DNA from 4 places in the Streptomyces sp. NPDC003943 genome. Region 3 is predicted to be linked to each of the others. Evidence: riboswitches for the same ligand, from Rfam matches in the RefSeq annotation. Region 3 holds a riboswitch; each other region holds the start of a gene.

Region 1 (4,184 bases), on a different contig from region 3:
CTCGGCCGCTCGGTGTGGGCGCTGCTGGCGTGCGCGGCGGTCCTGGCGGTGGCGAACGCGGTGCTCTACCCGTACGAGATGGACACGGTCGTGGCCCTGTCCCGGGGGCGCTGGGTCGCCACCCACTACGGGCTCTACAACACCGTCTGCGGGATCGGCATCACGCTCGGGAACCTGGGCACGGGCGCCCTGCTCGATGTGACGGGCTGGTCGGCGGCGCCCTGGCTGGTGCTGTGCGCGGTCGGGCTCGGGTGCGCGGCGGCCATGGCGGCGCTCGCGCGGAGCGGGCGGCTCGCCGTAAGCCAACCGGCCGAGGAGGAGTCGCCGAGCCGCGGGGGGTGACCGCACCCTGGGGAGGGCGCGGATACCGTCCGCCGCCCGCAACCGGGACCAGGGAGCACAGGGTGGCGCGAGCGGCGGCGCGGCGCGGGCGGGGCGACACCCCCAGGGGTGACCCCGGCGCGTACCGGGGCAGCCGGCGGTTCCTCCGTGCGCTGCCGCCGCTGCTGATCGTGGGCGGGGTGCTCTACGACCTGGCGACCCCGTCCACCTTCACGGCGGCGCCGCTGTACTCGGCGGCGCCGCTGATCGCCGCGCCCTTCTTCTCGACCCTGACGACGCTGCTCACCGGCGTCGCCGCCGTGCTCGCGAGCATCGGCCTGCACCTCTACAACCGGACCGCCGACACCATCCCCTCGTTCACGGAGACGCTGACCGTCGTGACGGTCGCGGCGCTCGGCCTGCTGATCAACCGGGTGGTGCGGCGCAGCGGCGAACGGCTCGCCTCGGCGCGGGAGATCGCGGAGACCGCGCAGAAGGCGGTGCTTCCGGCGCCCGCCGAGCGGATCGGCGGCCTGCGGGTCGCGGCCCGGTACGAGGCGGCGCGGGCGGACGCGTTCATCGGCGGCGATCTCTTCGCGGTGCAGGACACCCCGCACGGGGTGCGGCTCGTGGTCGGTGACGTGCGCGGCAAGGGGCTCGACGCGGTGGAGGCGGTCGCGGTCGTCATCGGCGCCTTCCGGGAGGCGGCCGAGCAGGAGGCGAGCCTGGAGGGGGTCGCGTCGCGGCTCGAACGGGCGCTGGCCCGGGAGGGCGTTCGGCGAGAGGGCCTCGACGCCTTCGAGGGGTTCACGACGGCGGTCCTCGCCGAGATCCCGCGTGCGTCGCGGGGCGGGGAGCGGCTCGTACGGGTGGTGAACCGCGGCCATCCCGAGCCGCTGCTGCTGTACGAGGACGGGGGCGTGACGCCGCTGCGGCCGGGCGAGGCGGCGCTGCCGCTGGGGATGGGGGACCTCGGGGTGTGGCCGGACCGGGCCGACGAGTCGCCTTTTCCGCCGGGCGCGACGCTGCTGTTCTACACGGACGGCCTGTCGGAGGCGCGGGACGCGGCCGGGGTCTTCTACGACCCGGGGGCGCGGCTGGCGGGGCGGATCTTCCCGGGGCCGGAGGAGCTGCTCGACGCGCTCGTGGCGGACGTGCGCCGGCACACGGGCGGGGGCTCGACGGACGACATGGCGCTGCTCGCGGTGAGCCGGCCGGCGGTGGGGCAGCCGGAGCGGCGGCGGACGATGCCGGTGGTGCCGCCGGTGGGCCCGCCGGCCGTCCCGCCCGGGCTGCCGACGACGGACGCGGAGGGTTCATGACGGGGTGTAGTCGACAGGTCTCCCTCCGATAACAATTGACGTAACGTCAGATAGTTGCTGTGATTCCGGCCGCTTCTGAAGGGGGCTCAACTCGGGCGATTCCCTCCCAATTCAGCGAATGATCAAGGGGGACGGCTTGGAATCGGGTGCCCGTGTCTATTAACGTTCGATAACGCAGCGCGGTCGTCCCAGCCGTCGCAAGAGGCGGCACCGTGCGCACGCGCCGAATCCCGCAAGGGAACCGGGGAACCACCACTTGGGGTGAATCGGGCCCCGCCGCACCCGTGCGGCACGTCCGTAGGAGACCTTCCTGCTCCGAACCCGTCAGCTAACCCGGTAGGCGAGAAGGAAGGAAAGGAGAGCGCCTCCGTGGCCTCCAACACCCCCGCTCCGCATACCCCCTTCGCCTCCTACGACGCCCCTGGCGCGGGCGGCACGGACGGGGCGGCCGAGGAGTGGAACCCCACCGAGGACTCCCTGCGGGCCCAGAGCCGTTCCGGCGGGCGCCACCGCGTGGTCAAGCAGCGCTCCAACTTCGCCCGCTCCTCCACCGTCCTCGGCGTCGGCGTCATCGCCGCCGTCGGCGCCGGCGGTCTCGCCACCGCCCAGCAGAAGCCGCCGGTCGCGATCTCCCTGCCGGACCTGCCGGACGTCGACCTGCCCGACGCGAGCGAACTCCCCGGCGTCGGCGAGCTGATCGGCCACGACGCCCACACCGACTCCGCCGGAAACGGCAACACCCAGCCGCTCACCGCCCTCACCTACACCACCGCCGAGGACGAGGGCGCCGGCGCCACGACGCAGACGTCGGCCGACGCCGGCGAGGCCCTGCGCGCCCGCATCCTCCAGCAGGCCGAGCAGCAGCAGGCCGCCGCCGACGCCGCCGAGAAGGCGACGGCGGAGAAGGCCGCCGCCGAGAAGGCGGCCGCCGAGGCCGCGGCCAAGGCCGACGCGGCGGAGCAGGCGGCCGCCGAGGCGAAGAAGAAGGCGGAGGAGGAGGCCGCGGCGAAGGCCGAGGCCGAGCGCCTGGCCAAGCTCGCCGCCAGCTACTCCCTGCCCACCTCCTCGTACACGATCACCTCCACCTACGGCGAGGCCGGCTCGATGTGGTCCTCCGGCTACCACACCGGCCTGGACTTCGCCGCCCCCACCGGCACCCCGGTCAAGGCCGTCCACAGCGGCACCGTGAAGTCGGCCGGCTGGTCCGGCTCCTACGGCTACCGGATCGTCCTGGAGCTCGAGGACGGCACCGAGGTCTGGTACTGCCACCTCTCCTCCATGACGGTCGCCGTCGGCCAGTCCGTCTCCACCGCCGACACCATCGGCCGCGTCGGCGCCACCGGCAATGTCACGGGCCCCCACCTCCACCTGGAGATCCACACCGCCTCCGGCGACCGCATGGACCCGGGCGCCTGGCTGCGCTCCAAGGGCCTCGACTACTGAGCCGGGCCCTTCAGGACCGGCCGACCGGCAGCCGACCGGCAGCCGACCGGAATAGGCCCGGCGGTGCGGAGGGTTGATCACCCCATGACCTCTCTTCGCCAGCTGGGCTCTTCCGATCTGCACGTCTTCCCGCTCGCCCTTGGCGGCAACGTCTTCGGCTGGAGCGCCGACGAGGCGCAGTCCTTCGCCGTCCTCGACGCCTACGCGGCCGCCGGCGGCAACTTCGTCGACACCGCCGACGTCTACTCGGAGTGGGTCGAGGGCCACGAGGGCGGCGAGTCCGAGACGGTCATCGGCCGCTGGCTCGCCTCCCGCGGCAACCGCTCCGACGTCCTCGTCGCCACCAAGGTCGGTGCCCACTCCCGCTACAAGGGCTTGAGCGCGCCCACCATCAAGGCCGGCGCCGAGGAGTCGCTGCGCCGCCTCGGCACCGATTACATCGACCTCTACTACACGCACTTCGACGACGAGTCCGTGCCCGTGGAGGAGATCGTCACCGCCCTCGACCAGCTGGTGAAGGACGGCAAGGTGCGGGCCGTCGCCGCCTCCAACATCTCCCCGGAGCGGCTGCGCGCCTCCCTCGACTTCGCCGAGGCCGAGGGTCTCGCCCGCTATGTCGCCCTCCAGCCGCACTACAACCTGGTCTCCCGCGACACCTACGAGGGCCCGCTCCTGGAGACCGCCGAGCAGGCCGGGCTCGCGGCCGTCCCGTACTTCGGTCTCGCCGCCGGCTTCCTCACCGGCAAGTACCGCCCCGGCGTCGCCGTCTCCAGCGTCCGGGCCGCCGGCGCTGCCAAGCACCTGGACACCGAGCGCGGCCGGAAGGTGCTCGCGGCCCTGGACGCCGTCGCCGAGGCGCATGACGCCGAGGTCGCCTCGGTCGCCCTCGCCTGGCTGGCCGCTCGTCCTACCGTCGTCGCCCCGATCGCCTCGGCCCGCACGGTCGAGCAGCTCCCGGCGCTCCTCGCCGCCACCGAGCTGAAGCTGACGGACGCCGAGCTGGCCGTCCTCACCGAGGCCTCGGCCCGGTAGGAACCTGGACCTAGCTGCGGTACGGGTTGTAGCCGCCGTAGTCCAGGTACTGCGGCGGCGCCCATA
Region 2 (4,184 bases), on a different contig from region 3:
CGTGACGACGTCGGAGCTGCGCGTCATGGCCGCTCCTCACGCGCACGACGCGGGGACCCGGGGCGGTGCCGCCTCACCAGCGGTACCAGCGGGAGCCCGAGCTGCGCACCAGGAAGCCCAGCAGCCAGACGACGAGCAGGGCCAGAGCGATCCACCACAGCACGTGGGCGGCGAATCCCACGCCGAAGAGCAGCAGGAGAACCAGCAGGACGAGGAGCAGGGCGATCATGACGCGCCTCCTTCGGTGACACGTTCGGTAGCGCTTGGCTGCGCGGCTACCCGCCCCTGGTGCCCGTAACCCCTTCAACCTCTCCCGGCGGTCCGGCGGTCCGGCGGTCCGGCGGTCACAGGGCGTCGGCGGCGGTCCGCAGGTCGGCGACCAGGCCCGCGTACATCTCCTCGCGGTCCCCGCCGCTCCGCGCCCGCAGGATGGCGGACGGATGGACGGTCGCGAGCACCCGCAGGTCCCCGCTCTCCCCGTCCGGCAGCGGCCGGGGTACGCCGCGGTCGGTGCCGACCCGGAACGACGGCCCGAGCAGGGCGCGGCCGGCCGTCGCGCCCAGCGTGACCACGAGCTCGGGCGAGACCAGCCGGAGCTCGGCGCGCAGCCAGGGGCGGCAGGCGAGGGTCTCGCGCAGGGTCGGCGTCTTGTGGATGCGGCGCTTGCGGGTCTCGTCCTGGGTGAACTTGAAGTGCTTGACCGCGTTCGTGAGGTACACCCCGTCCTCGTCGATGCCCGCCTCGCGCAGCGCCCGCGACAGCAGCCGGCCCGCCGGCCCGACGAACGGCTCGCCCTCCCGGTCCTCCTGGTCGCCGGGCTGTTCGCCGACCAGCATCAGCCGCGCGTGCGCGTCGCCGCGCCCGAAGACCGTGCCGGTCGTGTTCTCGTGCAGCGGGCAGCCCCGGCAGTCCGCCGCGGCACGCCGGTGCGCGGGGATGCCGCCGCGCGCCGGCAGGAAGGGGGTGGCGTCGTACGACTCGGGGCCGGTGCCGGTGCCGGTGCCGGTGCCGTCGTCATGGGTGCTGTTCATGGGCCCTCCTCGACTCCACGGCTACCCCGAATCACGCCGGGCAAATCGGACTATATTTACCCATTCTATTCAAATGGAGAAATGCGGATGAGGTGCCTCATGAGTGCATTTAGTAGATAAGGCGGGGCGCGGTCGGTGCGGGTGATTCGGGTCACGGTCCGCCCGGCTCGGCCGATGCTGGCGCGGCGTCAAGTCCGCACCTCCCGAAAAGGGTTGGGGAATCGGGTCCAGGTAAGCGGAATGATCCTTTTGTGTTTCCGGGAAAGGTCATTTCCGGTGCGCTAATTCCGTCTTGTTTTCGTCGTTTGTTTTCGCATACGGTCACGCCGCAACCGGACGGAAACGCCGAATCCTGCCACCGCCCGGAAACCGCACTCACCACACTCGCCCGGCAGGAGCGGGGGACCCAGGTTTGCCGCCGGTCCCGGGATCCCGGGACGGCTAGGGGTGAAGCCGTGCGCGCCACGGCCGGGCATCTCCTGCCCGAACCCGACAGCTCACCTCGCAGGCGGAGGAGAGGAATTCGCCATGCGTGGACACGGGAAGCACCGACGCCCCAAGCGCACCCCGCTCGCTCGCTCCCTCGCCGTCGCCGGCCTCACCGGCAGCGCCGCACTCGCCCTGCCGCTGGCCGGGGCGACCGGCGCCGTGGCGGCCGAGCCGCACGCGGCCCAGACCGTCGCAGTCGAAAAGGCCGTGGCGCAGACGGCCGTACGGAAGGCCGTGCAGGCCGGTCCGGTCCGGTATTCCGTCGTCGCCGGTGACTCGCTTTCCGGGATCGCCGAGAAGTACTCGGTCCGGGGCGGCTGGAAGAAGATCTACCAGGACAACCGCCGGGCCATCGGCCACGACCCCCGGCTCATCCGGCCCGGGCTGAAGCTGACCGTCGACCCGACGTCCCGGCAGGCCCCGGCGGCCCCGCGCTTCACCGGCGCGAGCGCGAGCGCGGCGGGCACCGTGGTCCAGGCGTCCGTCCCGGCCGCGGCCACGACCGCCAAGACCGCCAAGACCGCCGGCTCCGGCACGTACGCGAACAACCTCGACGGTTGGATCCGCGAGGCCCTCGACGTCATGGCCCGCAACGGCATCCCCGGCAGCTACGACGGCATCTACCGCAACATCATGCGCGAGTCCTCGGGCAACCCGCAGGCCATCAACAACTGGGACTCCAACGCGGTCGCCGGCACCCCGTCCAAGGGCCTGCTCCAGGTGATCGACCCCACCTTCCAGGCGTACCACGTGGCCGGCACCGCCGACGACGTCTACGACCCGGTCGCCAACATCGCCGCGGCCTGCAACTACGCCGCCGCCAAGTACGGCTCCATCGACAACGTCTTCGGCGCCTACTGACCGTTCCTCTTCCGTGCCGCCCGGCCCCCCGAATGGACCGGGCGGTACGAAAAGAGGTACGAAGTCCTGCGTGAAGGATCAACCTCAGGGGCCGCAGGAGCCGCAAGGATCGCAGATGTCGCAGGTGTCGCAGGAGCCTCAGGATCAGGAACCCCAGGACTCCCGGAGCGCGACCGTCCGGGTGTTCATCGCCCTGGCGCCGCCCGACGAAGCCAAGGAGGAGCTGGCCCGCGAGCTGCGGCCCGCCTACGAGGCGTACCCGACCCTGCGGCAGAACCGCATCGAGGACTGGCACATCACCCTGGCCTTCCTCGGCGAGCTCCCCGCCGCGGCCGTCCCGCCGCTGCGACCCGCGCTCGCGGAACTCGCCGCCGCGCGCCGGCCGCTGGAACTGACGCTGCGCGGCGGCGGCCACTTCGACGAACGGGTGCTGTGGAGCGGCATCGCCGGCGACCTGGAAGGGCTGCACCTCCTCGCCGCTGACGTCCGCGCCGTCGTGAAGGCGTGCGGCATCCCCTTCGAGGACCGCCCGCTGCGCCCGCACCTCACCCTGGCCCGGGCCCGCCGCGGCGACACGGCCTCCGTGGCCGCGGTCGCCGCCGGCCTCGGAGGCTTCACCGGCCGTACCTGGCGCACCGAGCGCCTGCACCTCGTCGGCAGCAACTTCGGCCGCGGCCCCGCGCCCATCCGCTACCGCGACATCGAGTCCTGGCCCCTCGGCGAGCCCCTCGGCGGGCCCCTCGGCGGCCGCTGACCGGGCCGAAGAGGCGGGGTGTCGCCTCGCGTGGCCGCTCTCCTACAGTGCGTGATGCACCGGTCCCGCCGAGTCAGGAGAAGCCCGTGGCCGTAGCAGTGCCCGAACTCGATGCCGCCGCCGTCGAGCGGTGGCGGGCCGGAGGTGGAGAGCTCGTCGACCTCTTCGCCCAGGCGCGCGACGCACACGGCGGGGTCGCCGGGGTGCGGATCGGGGAGCGGCCCACCGTCGTGGTGACCGGCGCCGAGGCGGTGCGGCAGGTGCTCGCCGTGCGCCCCGACCGGTACGTGAAGCGCTCGCACCGGGCCCGGCTGCTCGTCGGCGACGGGGTGCTCTCCGCGACGGGCGAGGCGTGGCAGCGCCAACGCCGCATGCTGCAGGCCCAGTTCACCGGCCGCGGGATGCGCAGGTATGAGCAGCGGATCGCCGCGGCCGCCCGGACGACCGCGGCGCGCTGGGACGCGTACGCCCGTACGGGGGAGGTCTTCGACGTCGGCGAGGAGATGCGGCGCTTCGCCCTGGACACCATCTGGCGCTCGCTCACCGGGCACGCCCTCGACCCCGTGACGGAACGCGAACTGGCCGCCCTCCCCGAGGTGGTGGCCGCGATGCCGAGCCTGCCCGCCGACAGCGCCACCGCCCGGGCGGCCGTCGCCGCCGAGCTGGCGCGGATTGACGCGGTGGCGCACCACGCCGTCGCCGCCGCCCGCGACGGCGGCGCCGGCCCCGAAGGGCCGGGCCTCCTGCACGTACTCGTCGAGGCCGGCGAGACCCGTCCGGAGTACACCGACCGGCTGATCCGCGACGAACTCGTCACCCTGATGCTCGCCGGCCACGAGACCACCGCCACCACCCTCACCTGGCTGCATCTCCTCCTCGACCGGCACCCGGAGGAGCGCGAGCGGGCGCTCGCGGCCGGGCCCGAGGGCTCACCCGAACGGCAGCAGGCGGTGTCGGCGCTCGTCCACGAGACCCTCCGTCTCTATCCGTCCGCCTGGATCCTGCCGCGCAGCGCGGCCGAGGACGACGTCCTCGACGGACACGCGGTG
Region 3 (4,184 bases):
GTCGCCGGAGCTCTCGCCGCGCAGCCGGCGCCCGATCCACGGGACCAGGTGCTCCTTGGCCCAGTGGATGTCGTCCTTGGTGACCTCGAGGGCGCCCCGCGGCGGCAGCGGCGGCCACGGCTGCTCCGGGTCGGCCGGCACCGGCAGGCCGAGGACCTGGGCGGCGCGCAGCGCGACCCGGGTGTGGCCCTCGGGCGAGAGGTGCAGCCGGTCCTCGTCCCAGGCGCGGCGGTCCTGGACGGACCTGAGCGACCACAGGTCGAGCACGGGGCAGCCGTAGCGGTCGGCGATGGCCCGGACGTGCCCGTTGTACGTGGCGATCTTGCCGCGCAGGTGCTTGAGGAGCGCCACTTCCTTGGTGTCGAAGCCGGTCGTCACCATGACGGTGCCGACGGCGGAGGTCAGGTCGGCGACGGCGCGCTCGAAACGCTCGGCGACGTCGTCGGGGTCGGTCCCGGGGCGGATGATGTCGTTGCCCCCGGCGCAGAAGGTCACCAGGTCCGGGGCGAGTTCCTTCGCCCGTGGGACCTGTTCCGTGACGATCTGGTCGAGAAGGCGCCCCCGTACGGCCAGGTTGGCGTAGCGGAAGGCGTCGTGCTCAGGCAGCTGGTCGGCGAGCAGGACCGCGAATCGGTCCGCCCAGCCGACGAAATTCCCGTCGGGCCCGGGGTCTCCCACGCCCTCGGTGAAGCTGTCACCGATCGCCGCGTACGACCCGAATGCGTTCTTGTCTCGTGATCTCGAATCGTCTGCCACGGGAACTCATCTTTCCCTTATGGATGTGACCTACGCGACCGTAAGGAGGGGTTGACGGCGGGTGACATATGCCACCTGGTAAAGATCGCGCCAATGAGGAATAAGCGAGGCCCCGGCACGTGCTCGTGCCGGGGCCTCGTCACTGACGTTTCGTCAGCGGCGTCAGATGTTGACGCCGTGCTGGCGCAGCGCGGCCAGCGGGTCGATGTCGGAGCCGTAGTCCGGCCCGGTGCGCATCTCGAAGTGGAGGTGCGGGCCGGTGGAGTTGCCGGTCGAGCCGGAGAGGCCGATCACCTGGCCGCCGGTGACGGTCTGGCCGGCGCTCACCGAGATCGAGGAGAGGTGGCCGTACTGGGAGAAGGTGCCGTCGGCGTGCTGGATGACGATCTGGTTGCCGTAGGCGCCGCCCCAGCCGGCGGAGTAGACGGTGCCGGGGCCGACGGCGTGGACGGCCGTGCCGGTGTCGGCGATGAAGTCGACGCCCGTGTGGTAGCCGGAGGACCACATGGAGCCCGGCTGCTTGTACGGGGTGGAGATGCCGCCGTTGAGCGGGACGACCCAGCCGGAGGAGGAGGTCGTCGCGGCCGAAGCCGGGGCGGCGGCCGGAGCGGAGGTGGTCGCGGCGGAGCGCTCGGCGCTGCGCGAGGCGCGCTGCTCGCCGCCGGCCTTGGCCGCGTGGGCCTTCGCCGGGTGGGCCTTCGCCGGGTGGGCCTTGGCGTGGCTCTTGGCGCCGAGGGTCAGCTTCATGCCGGGCAGGATCAGCGAGGGGTTCTCGCCGATGACCTGGCGGTTGTCGCGGTAGAGCTTGTGCCAGCCGCCGGCCAGGTGGTGGTCGGTGGCGATCTTCGACAGGTAGTCGCCGCGGACCACGGTGTACGAGACCGGGGCGGCGGCGTGGGCCTGGGCGGGAGTGACGGCGGCGGGAGTGACGGCGGCGGGGGCCACGGCGGCGACCCGCTGGGGCGTCACGGTCGGGGCGGCCTGCTCGGCGGCGTGGGCGCCGGTCGCGCCGATCAGCGGGAGCGCGACGACGGCGCCACCCGCGCCGGCGGCGACGAACCCGCGGCTGATCGGGTTGGCCTTGGGACGGCGGTGCTTACCCTTCGCGGGCATGGCGAGTTCCTCTCCGTCGCCTGCGAGGTGAGCTGTCGGGTTCGGACTGGAGATGTCCGGCCGCGTGGTCGCGGCTTCACCCCGAGCCGTCCTTCGTGGGTGCTGCATCGAGGGATCGGCAAAGTACCTGGGTCCCCCGCTCCTGCCTGACACGGATGGGTGCGGATTCCGGGCGGCGGCAGGATTCGGCGGTCCGTCCGGATTGAGCGCGACGCTAGACGAGCCGGGTCGACGGGAACAAGCCACGGTTTTTCGGCCACTCTTGATCGAGCGATATCCGGCCGGAATTCCGGTCACCCTGCGTCGATGACGGACCCTCGATTTCCCTTTCCGCGAGGGAATTTGAAAAAGACGATCAGCCACGGTCCGTCACGTTTATGACGCTGCTCACGCTCCGATTCCCATCTCCCCTGCAACCAGGGCGCGTTATCACCAAACCCGCAATACGGACAGATCGCCCATTCCCGCCCGAGGGGGTATGCCGGGGGCGGTCGACCCTGGATGATTGCCCCAGGAGCCGATCTCGAGAGACCAGGAGCAACCTTGACGCAAGCGACCACCGAGCCCGAGCTCGCCGGCGTACGCAACTTCCGTGACCTGGGCGGGCTGCCGACCACGGACGGCCGGGAGGTGCGCCCCGGGCGCCTCTTCCGCAGCGGTCACCTGGCGCACGCCACCCCGGAGGACACCGCGTTCCTCACCACCCTGGCCCTGCACACGGTGTTCGACTTCCGCAACGACGCGGACCGGAAGGTCGAGGGACCGGACGTGGACCTTCCGGGGACACGGAACGTGAACATCCCGCTGAGCGATCCGGCCGACGGCAAGGAGTTCTGGAAGCTGGTGCGCACGGGCGACCTGGCGCAGCTGCGCGAGCTCCTGGCGGACGGCAAGGCCGCGGCCCGGATGTCCGGTTCGTACCGGAAGATGATTGTCGAGAAGACGGCTGAGCACAGCCGGATCCTGCACGCGATGGCCGAGGACAGCGTCCCGGTCCTGATGCACTGCGCGGCCGGCAAGGACCGCGCGGGTCTGGCGATCGCGATATCCCTGCTCGCGCTCGGCGTCGAGCGGGAGGCGATCGAGGCGGACTACCTGAAGTCCAACGCCCCGCACCGCCGCTACAAGGTGCAGCGCAGCTCCACCGCCCCGGACGCCATGTCGCCGGAGGTGATGGAGCTGCTCGCGCCGCTCTTCGACGCGCGGGTGGAGTACCTGCAGGCCGCCTTCGAGGCGATCGAGGCGACCTGGGGCTCGGTGGACGCCTATCTCGCCGAGGGCCTGAAGCTGGCCCCGGAGACCCGGGAGCGGCTGCGCGAGCGGATGCTCACGGAGGCGTAGGGTCCGCGGTTCCGGTCCCGCTACTTCGCCCCCATCGCGAAGAGCAGGTAGAGGAAGGCGGCGAAGAGATGGCCGGCGACCAGATAGGCGAAGAGCCGGAGCACCAGGCCCTTGGGGAACTTGCCCTCACCGCGCTCCTCGCCGGTGACCGGTACGGACTTCTCGGACATGTCGGTCCTTTCTAGACCTAGCGGCGGTGCGGGGTCCCGTCGCCGAGGCACAGCTCGGCGACGGGGCTCTGCATCAGGGTGTGGACGAACAGCAGCTCCGTCCCGGCCTGGGTGGCGGCACCGATCCGGTGCGGGGTGAGCGAGTCGAAGTGGGCGCTGTCCCCGGGATCGAGGACGTGCACCGCCTCGCCGAGCGCGAGCCGCACCCTGCCTTCCAGGACGTGGATCCACTCCTCGCCGGGGTGGACGCGCACGATGTCGGCGCGGGTGGCGTACGGGACGTGGACCCGCAGGCACTGCAGGGCGCGCCCGGCGCCGCCGGCCTGGCGGTAGATCCAGCCGTCCGCCTCGACCGGCTCGGAGCGCCCGGCCCGGACGACCGGGTCGCGCTCCGGCGGCGCCTCGCCGAGCAGCTCGGAGACCGTCGTACCGTAGATACGGGAGAGCGCGAGCAGCATCGGCAGCGAGGGCTGCCGGTTCCCCGTCTCGAGCCTCGACAGATGGGCCGGTGAGAGTCCGGCGCGCTGGGCGGCCGCCTCCAGGGTGAGCCCGCGCCGCCGGCGCAGGGCCCGCAGCTGGGGGGCGACGTCCGGTACGGCGTCGGTGACGTGGTCCATGTGTCCATTGCGCCAGGCTTGTGCCTCTGAGGCAACTTTCTTGCCTCAGAGGCAAACCCCGCTCGACGCGATCCGGTCAGTGCCCGTTCAGCGCTGGGCCACGGCCTGCTTGACCAGCGTCTTTCCGAAGTCCCACATCAGTCCGCCGCCCCCGTGGGCGTCGTCCATGACGGCCGTGAAGGCGGTC
Region 4 (4,184 bases), on a different contig from region 3:
GATCCGGCACGGCGGCGGGCCGCGCGGCGGGGTGGCGCGGTCGGTGAAGAAGATGCGGGGCTACCTCGCCGAGCTCATCCACAAGAAGCGGGAGGAGCCGGGGGACGACCTGATCTCCGGGCTGATCAAGGCGTCGGACCACGGCGAGCACCTCACCGAGAACGAGGCCGCCGCCATGGCCTTCATCCTTCTCTTCGCCGGATTCGAGACCACGGTCAACCTGATCGGCAACGGGGTGTACGCCCTGCTCCGCAACCCCGAGCAGCGCGGCCGCCTCCAGGAGTCGATCGCGGCGGGCGAGACGGCGCTCCTGGAGACCGGCATCGAGGAGCTGCTGCGGTACGACGGACCGGTGGAGCTCGCGACCTGGCGCTTCGCCACCGAGGCACTGACCATCGGCGGCCAGGACATCCCGGCCGGCGACCCGGTCCTGGTGGTCCTCGCGGCCGCGGACCGCGACCCGGCGCGCTTCGACGAGCCGGACACGCTGGATCTGGCGCGCCGCGACAACCAGCACCTGGGATACGGGCACGGCATCCACTACTGCCTGGGGGCCCCGCTGGCGCGCCTCGAAGGACAGACGGCCCTCGCGACGCTGCTGACTCGCCTGCCAGACCTGCGACTTGGGGCCGATCCGGCGGAACTGCGGTGGCGCGGCGGGCTCATCATGCGTGGCCTGCGCACGCTTCCGGTCGAGTTCAGCGCTTCCCACAAAACCGTCCGGAACTGACGGAGCGTCAATACTGTGATCTTCGCGTGATCTGCGCTGCATCGACTTGTGACGTGCGTTCGAATGCCGCTACGTTCACCCGCAGTCTCAGCAGTCACGCGAAAGGCACTCCGCATGCGCTCCGGGAACGGACGTCACCGCAGACCCCGCCAGGCCCCCGCGATCGTCGTCGCCGCGGGAGTCACCGGCTCGGCCATGGCGCTGCCGCTGCTCGCCACCGGCTCCGCCTCCGCCGCCGACGCACCGACCTGGGACCGGGTCGCCGAGTGCGAGTCGGGCGGCGCCTGGAGCGCCAACTTCGGCAACGGTCTCTACGGCGGGCTCCAGTTCACCCAGGAGAGCTGGGAGCGGCACGGCGGCCTCGCCTACGCGCCCAGCGCCGACCTCGCCAGCCGCGCCCAGCAGATCGCGATCGCCGACAAGGCCCTCGCCGCCGGTGACACCCAGTGGGCCACCTGCGCGCCGATCGCCGGCCTGAAGAACGACGGCAAGAAGCCCGCCGTCGACCCGGGCCCGGCCACCACGCCCACGCAGTCCACGGCGCCCGTCCACGAGTCGAACCGCACCGAGGGCCTGCCCACCGAGTCGGGCACGAAGACCACCGAGCCCTCGTCGAGCGCCACGACGCCCGCCGCGCCCACCACCCCGGCCGCCCCGTCGTCCTCGACCACGCCGACCACGCCCGCCTCGCCCACCACTCCCGTGACGCCCGGGACTTCCGGTACGCCCGATGAGTCCGGTGTGTCCGGTACGCCTGGTGCGTCCGAGACGGCCCCCGCCGGCACGGGCAAGCACCGCGGTGACGCCGCGACGGAGGAACCGGGCGAGACGGACAGTACGTCCGAATCCGGACGGCATGCCGCTCCGACCGGCGACGCGACCGGTGACACGGCTACGGACAACACGGACAACACGCCCAGCACGGACGAATACACCGTCAAGCCGGGTGACAGCCTGTCGGACATTGCACAGCAGAACGCCCTGCCCGGCGGCTGGACCGCGCTCTACGACGCCAACAAGAAGACGGTCGGCACCGACCCCGACCTCATCATCCCTGGTCAGAGCCTTGAGTTGAGCCTCGGGAAGACCGCGCCCGAGGCCACGCCTGAGGGGTAGTTAGGGACTGAATGTCCGGTTCTGTGCAAGTGAGACATGAGTCTCTCTTGCCGAACGGCCGTGTCACGTCCGCAAACTTTGCGCGTTTCGCCCCTCACCTGCACAAACGTCACCTGACGGAGTGCAAGTAGGGGCGATTTTTCCGGGTTGATGGGCTTTGAACTTCCCCCGGCGGTGTGTCTACGGTCGTGACCGCTCGCCACCGCGGGCCCCGCCGACCGGTACGCCGAATCCTGCCGCCGGACGCCGGGAACAGTCGTCGCGCAAGCGCCGAAGGCAGGAGCGGGGGACCCAAGGTAAGTGCCGGCCCCGGCCGTTGAGACAGACGGCCGACGACCGGCTTGGGGTGGAGCCGCGTGCAAGGACACGCGGCCGGGCAACTCACTCGCCCGAACCCGACAGCTCACCTCGTAGGCGTCGGTGAGGAGAACTTCCATGCTGCTTTCCGGCAAGGGCAAACACCGTCGTCCGTCCAAGGCCACCCGCGTCGTCACCCTCGCCGGTGTCGCCGGCGTCGCCGTCGCCGCCCCGCTGATGACCGCGGGCACCGCCTCGGCCGCCACCGCCTCCGAGTGGGACGCCGTCGCCCAGTGCGAGTCCGGCGGCGACTGGTCCATCAACACGGGCAACGGCTTCTACGGCGGCCTGCAGTTCACCAACTCCACCTGGGCCGCCTACGGCGGCACCGCCTACGCCTCCCGCGCCGACCTGGCCTCCAAGTCGCAGCAGATCGCCGTCGCCGAGAAGGTCCTGGCGGGCCAGGGCAAGGGTGCCTGGCCGAGCTGCGGCGTGGGCCTGTCCAGCGCCTCGTACGACGGCGGCTCCGCCGAGGCCCCGGCCCCGGCCCCGAAGCCGGCCGCGCCGACGACCACCACCCAGCGCGCCGCCGAGCAGCCGACCACCCGCAGCGAGAAGCGCACCGCGCCGAAGGCCGCGAAGACCGTCACCACCCCGACCGGCAAGAAGGTCGCCAAGGGTGACGGCGAGTACAAGGTCAAGGCCGGCGACACGCTGAGCAAGATCGCCCAGACGCACCACGTCAAGGGTGGCTGGCAGAAGCTGTTCCAGCTGAACAAGAACATCGTCCAGGACGCCGACCTGATCTACCCGGGCCAGCAGCTCCACCTCAAGTGAGCCTGACGACTGTCCCCCCGCGGTGACCCTGGAACGGGCCCGGAGCCTGCGCTCCGGGCCCGTTTCGTACCGATCGGTAACCGAGGTCTTTCGTCCCTCAATGCATGCCGTTGGGTCCTTTTTCGTCCCAGGGGGCGGGCGCCCGGCTGGCCGGAGCCCCCGGGCCGGTTAGGCTCTTGTCGCAAGGCGAACGAGACCTTGCCGCATGCGTCACAACCAGCGTCACATCCCAGAAGGAGATGCTCGTGCCGTCCATCGACGTCGTCGTAGCCCGGGAAATCCTGGACTCCCGAGGCAACCCCACCGTCGAGGTCGAGGTCGGCCTCGACGACGGCAGCACCGGCCGTGCTGCCGTTCCCTCCGGTGCCTCCACTGGTGCGTTCGAGGCCATTGAGCTCCGCGACGGGGACCCCAACCGCTACCTCGGCAAGGGCGTCGAGAAGGCCGTCCTCGCCGTCATCGAGCAGATCGGCCCGGAGCTCGTCGGCTACGACGCCACCGAGCAGCGCCTGATCGACCAGGCGATGTTCGACCTGGACGCGACCGAGAACAAGGGCTCGCTCGGCGCCAACGCCATCCTCGGCGTCTCGCTCGCCGTCGCGCACGCCGCCTCCGAGGCGTCCGACCTCCCGCTCTTCCGCTACCTGGGCGGCCCGAACGCGCACCTGCTGCCCGTTCCGATGATGAACATCCTGAACGGCGGCTCGCACGCCGACTCCAACGTGGACATCCAGGAGTTCATGATCGCCCCGATCGGCGCGGAGTCCTTCTCCGAGGCCCTGCGCTGGGGCACCGAGGTCTACCACACCCTCAAGAAGGTCCTGAGGGACAAGGGTCTGTCCACCGGCCTCGGCGACGAGGGCGGCTTCGCCCCGAACCTCGGCTCCAACCGCGAGGCCCTCGACCTCATCCTCGAGGCCATCAAGCAGGCCGGCTACGTGCCCGGCAAGGACGTCGCGCTCGCGCTCGACGTGGCCGCCTCCGAGTTCTACAAGGACGGCTCGTACGAGTTCGAGGGCAAGGCCCGCTCGGCCGCCGAGATGACCGAGTACTACGAGGAGCTCGTCTCCGCGTACCCGCTCGTCTCCATCGAGGACCCGCTGTTCGAGGACGACTGGGCCGGCTGGAAGGTCATCACCGAGAAGCTCGGCGCCAAGGTGCAGCTCGTCGGCGACGACCTCTTCGTCACCAACCCGGAGCGCCT

The links. Region 3 has a riboswitch for cyclic di-AMP ahead of ACWEV0_RS13180 (M23 family metallopeptidase). Riboswitches for the same ligand answer to the same signal wherever they lie in the genome.
Region 1: linked by a shared signal. The riboswitch ahead of ACWEV0_RS07495 (peptidoglycan DD-metalloendopeptidase family protein) and the one ahead of ACWEV0_RS13180 (M23 family metallopeptidase) in region 3 are both predicted to bind cyclic di-AMP.
Region 2: linked by a shared signal. The riboswitch ahead of ACWEV0_RS12040 (transglycosylase SLT domain-containing protein) and the one ahead of ACWEV0_RS13180 (M23 family metallopeptidase) in region 3 are both predicted to bind cyclic di-AMP.
Region 4: linked by a shared signal. The riboswitch ahead of ACWEV0_RS23215 (transglycosylase family protein) and the one ahead of ACWEV0_RS13180 (M23 family metallopeptidase) in region 3 are both predicted to bind cyclic di-AMP.

What each region holds. Positions count from the first base shown of each region.
Region 1 is NZ_JBSGIW010000012.1:22,049-26,232, reverse strand. It holds gene ACWEV0_RS07505 (MFS transporter) at 1-342, shown strand, start outside; gene ACWEV0_RS07500 (PP2C family protein-serine/threonine phosphatase) at 405-1,643, shown strand; cyclic di-AMP (ydaO/yuaA leader) riboswitch at 1,855-2,000, shown strand; gene ACWEV0_RS07495 (peptidoglycan DD-metalloendopeptidase family protein) at 2,013-3,086, shown strand; gene ACWEV0_RS07490 (aldo/keto reductase) at 3,171-4,118, shown strand; gene ACWEV0_RS07485 (PrsW family intramembrane metalloprotease) at 4,129-4,184, opposite strand, start outside.
Region 2 is NZ_JBSGIW010000021.1:54,512-58,695, reverse strand. It holds gene ACWEV0_RS12055 (SDR family oxidoreductase) at 1-27, opposite strand, end outside; gene ACWEV0_RS12050 (hydrophobic protein) at 74-229, opposite strand; gene ACWEV0_RS12045 (UdgX family uracil-DNA binding protein) at 345-1,031, opposite strand; cyclic di-AMP (ydaO/yuaA leader) riboswitch at 1,398-1,555, shown strand; gene ACWEV0_RS12040 (transglycosylase SLT domain-containing protein) at 1,560-2,381, shown strand; gene thpR (RNA 2',3'-cyclic phosphodiesterase) at 2,497-3,135, shown strand; gene ACWEV0_RS12030 (cytochrome P450) at 3,222-4,184, shown strand, end outside.
Region 3 is NZ_JBSGIW010000024.1:47,187-51,370, forward strand. It holds gene ACWEV0_RS13175 (SGNH/GDSL hydrolase family protein) at 1-756, opposite strand, end outside; gene ACWEV0_RS13180 (M23 family metallopeptidase) at 919-1,869, opposite strand; cyclic di-AMP (ydaO/yuaA leader) riboswitch at 1,874-2,041, opposite strand; gene ACWEV0_RS13185 (tyrosine-protein phosphatase) at 2,371-3,210, shown strand; gene ACWEV0_RS13190 (DUF6126 family protein) at 3,231-3,380, opposite strand; gene ACWEV0_RS13195 (helix-turn-helix domain-containing protein) at 3,398-3,997, opposite strand; gene ACWEV0_RS13200 (aspartate aminotransferase family protein) at 4,085-4,184, opposite strand, start outside.
Region 4 is NZ_JBSGIW010000059.1:27,540-31,723, reverse strand. It holds gene ACWEV0_RS23225 (cytochrome P450 family protein) at 1-730, shown strand, start outside; gene ACWEV0_RS23220 (transglycosylase family protein) at 845-1,846, shown strand; cyclic di-AMP (ydaO/yuaA leader) riboswitch at 2,105-2,278, shown strand; gene ACWEV0_RS23215 (transglycosylase family protein) at 2,282-2,980, shown strand; gene eno (phosphopyruvate hydratase) at 3,220-4,184, shown strand, end outside.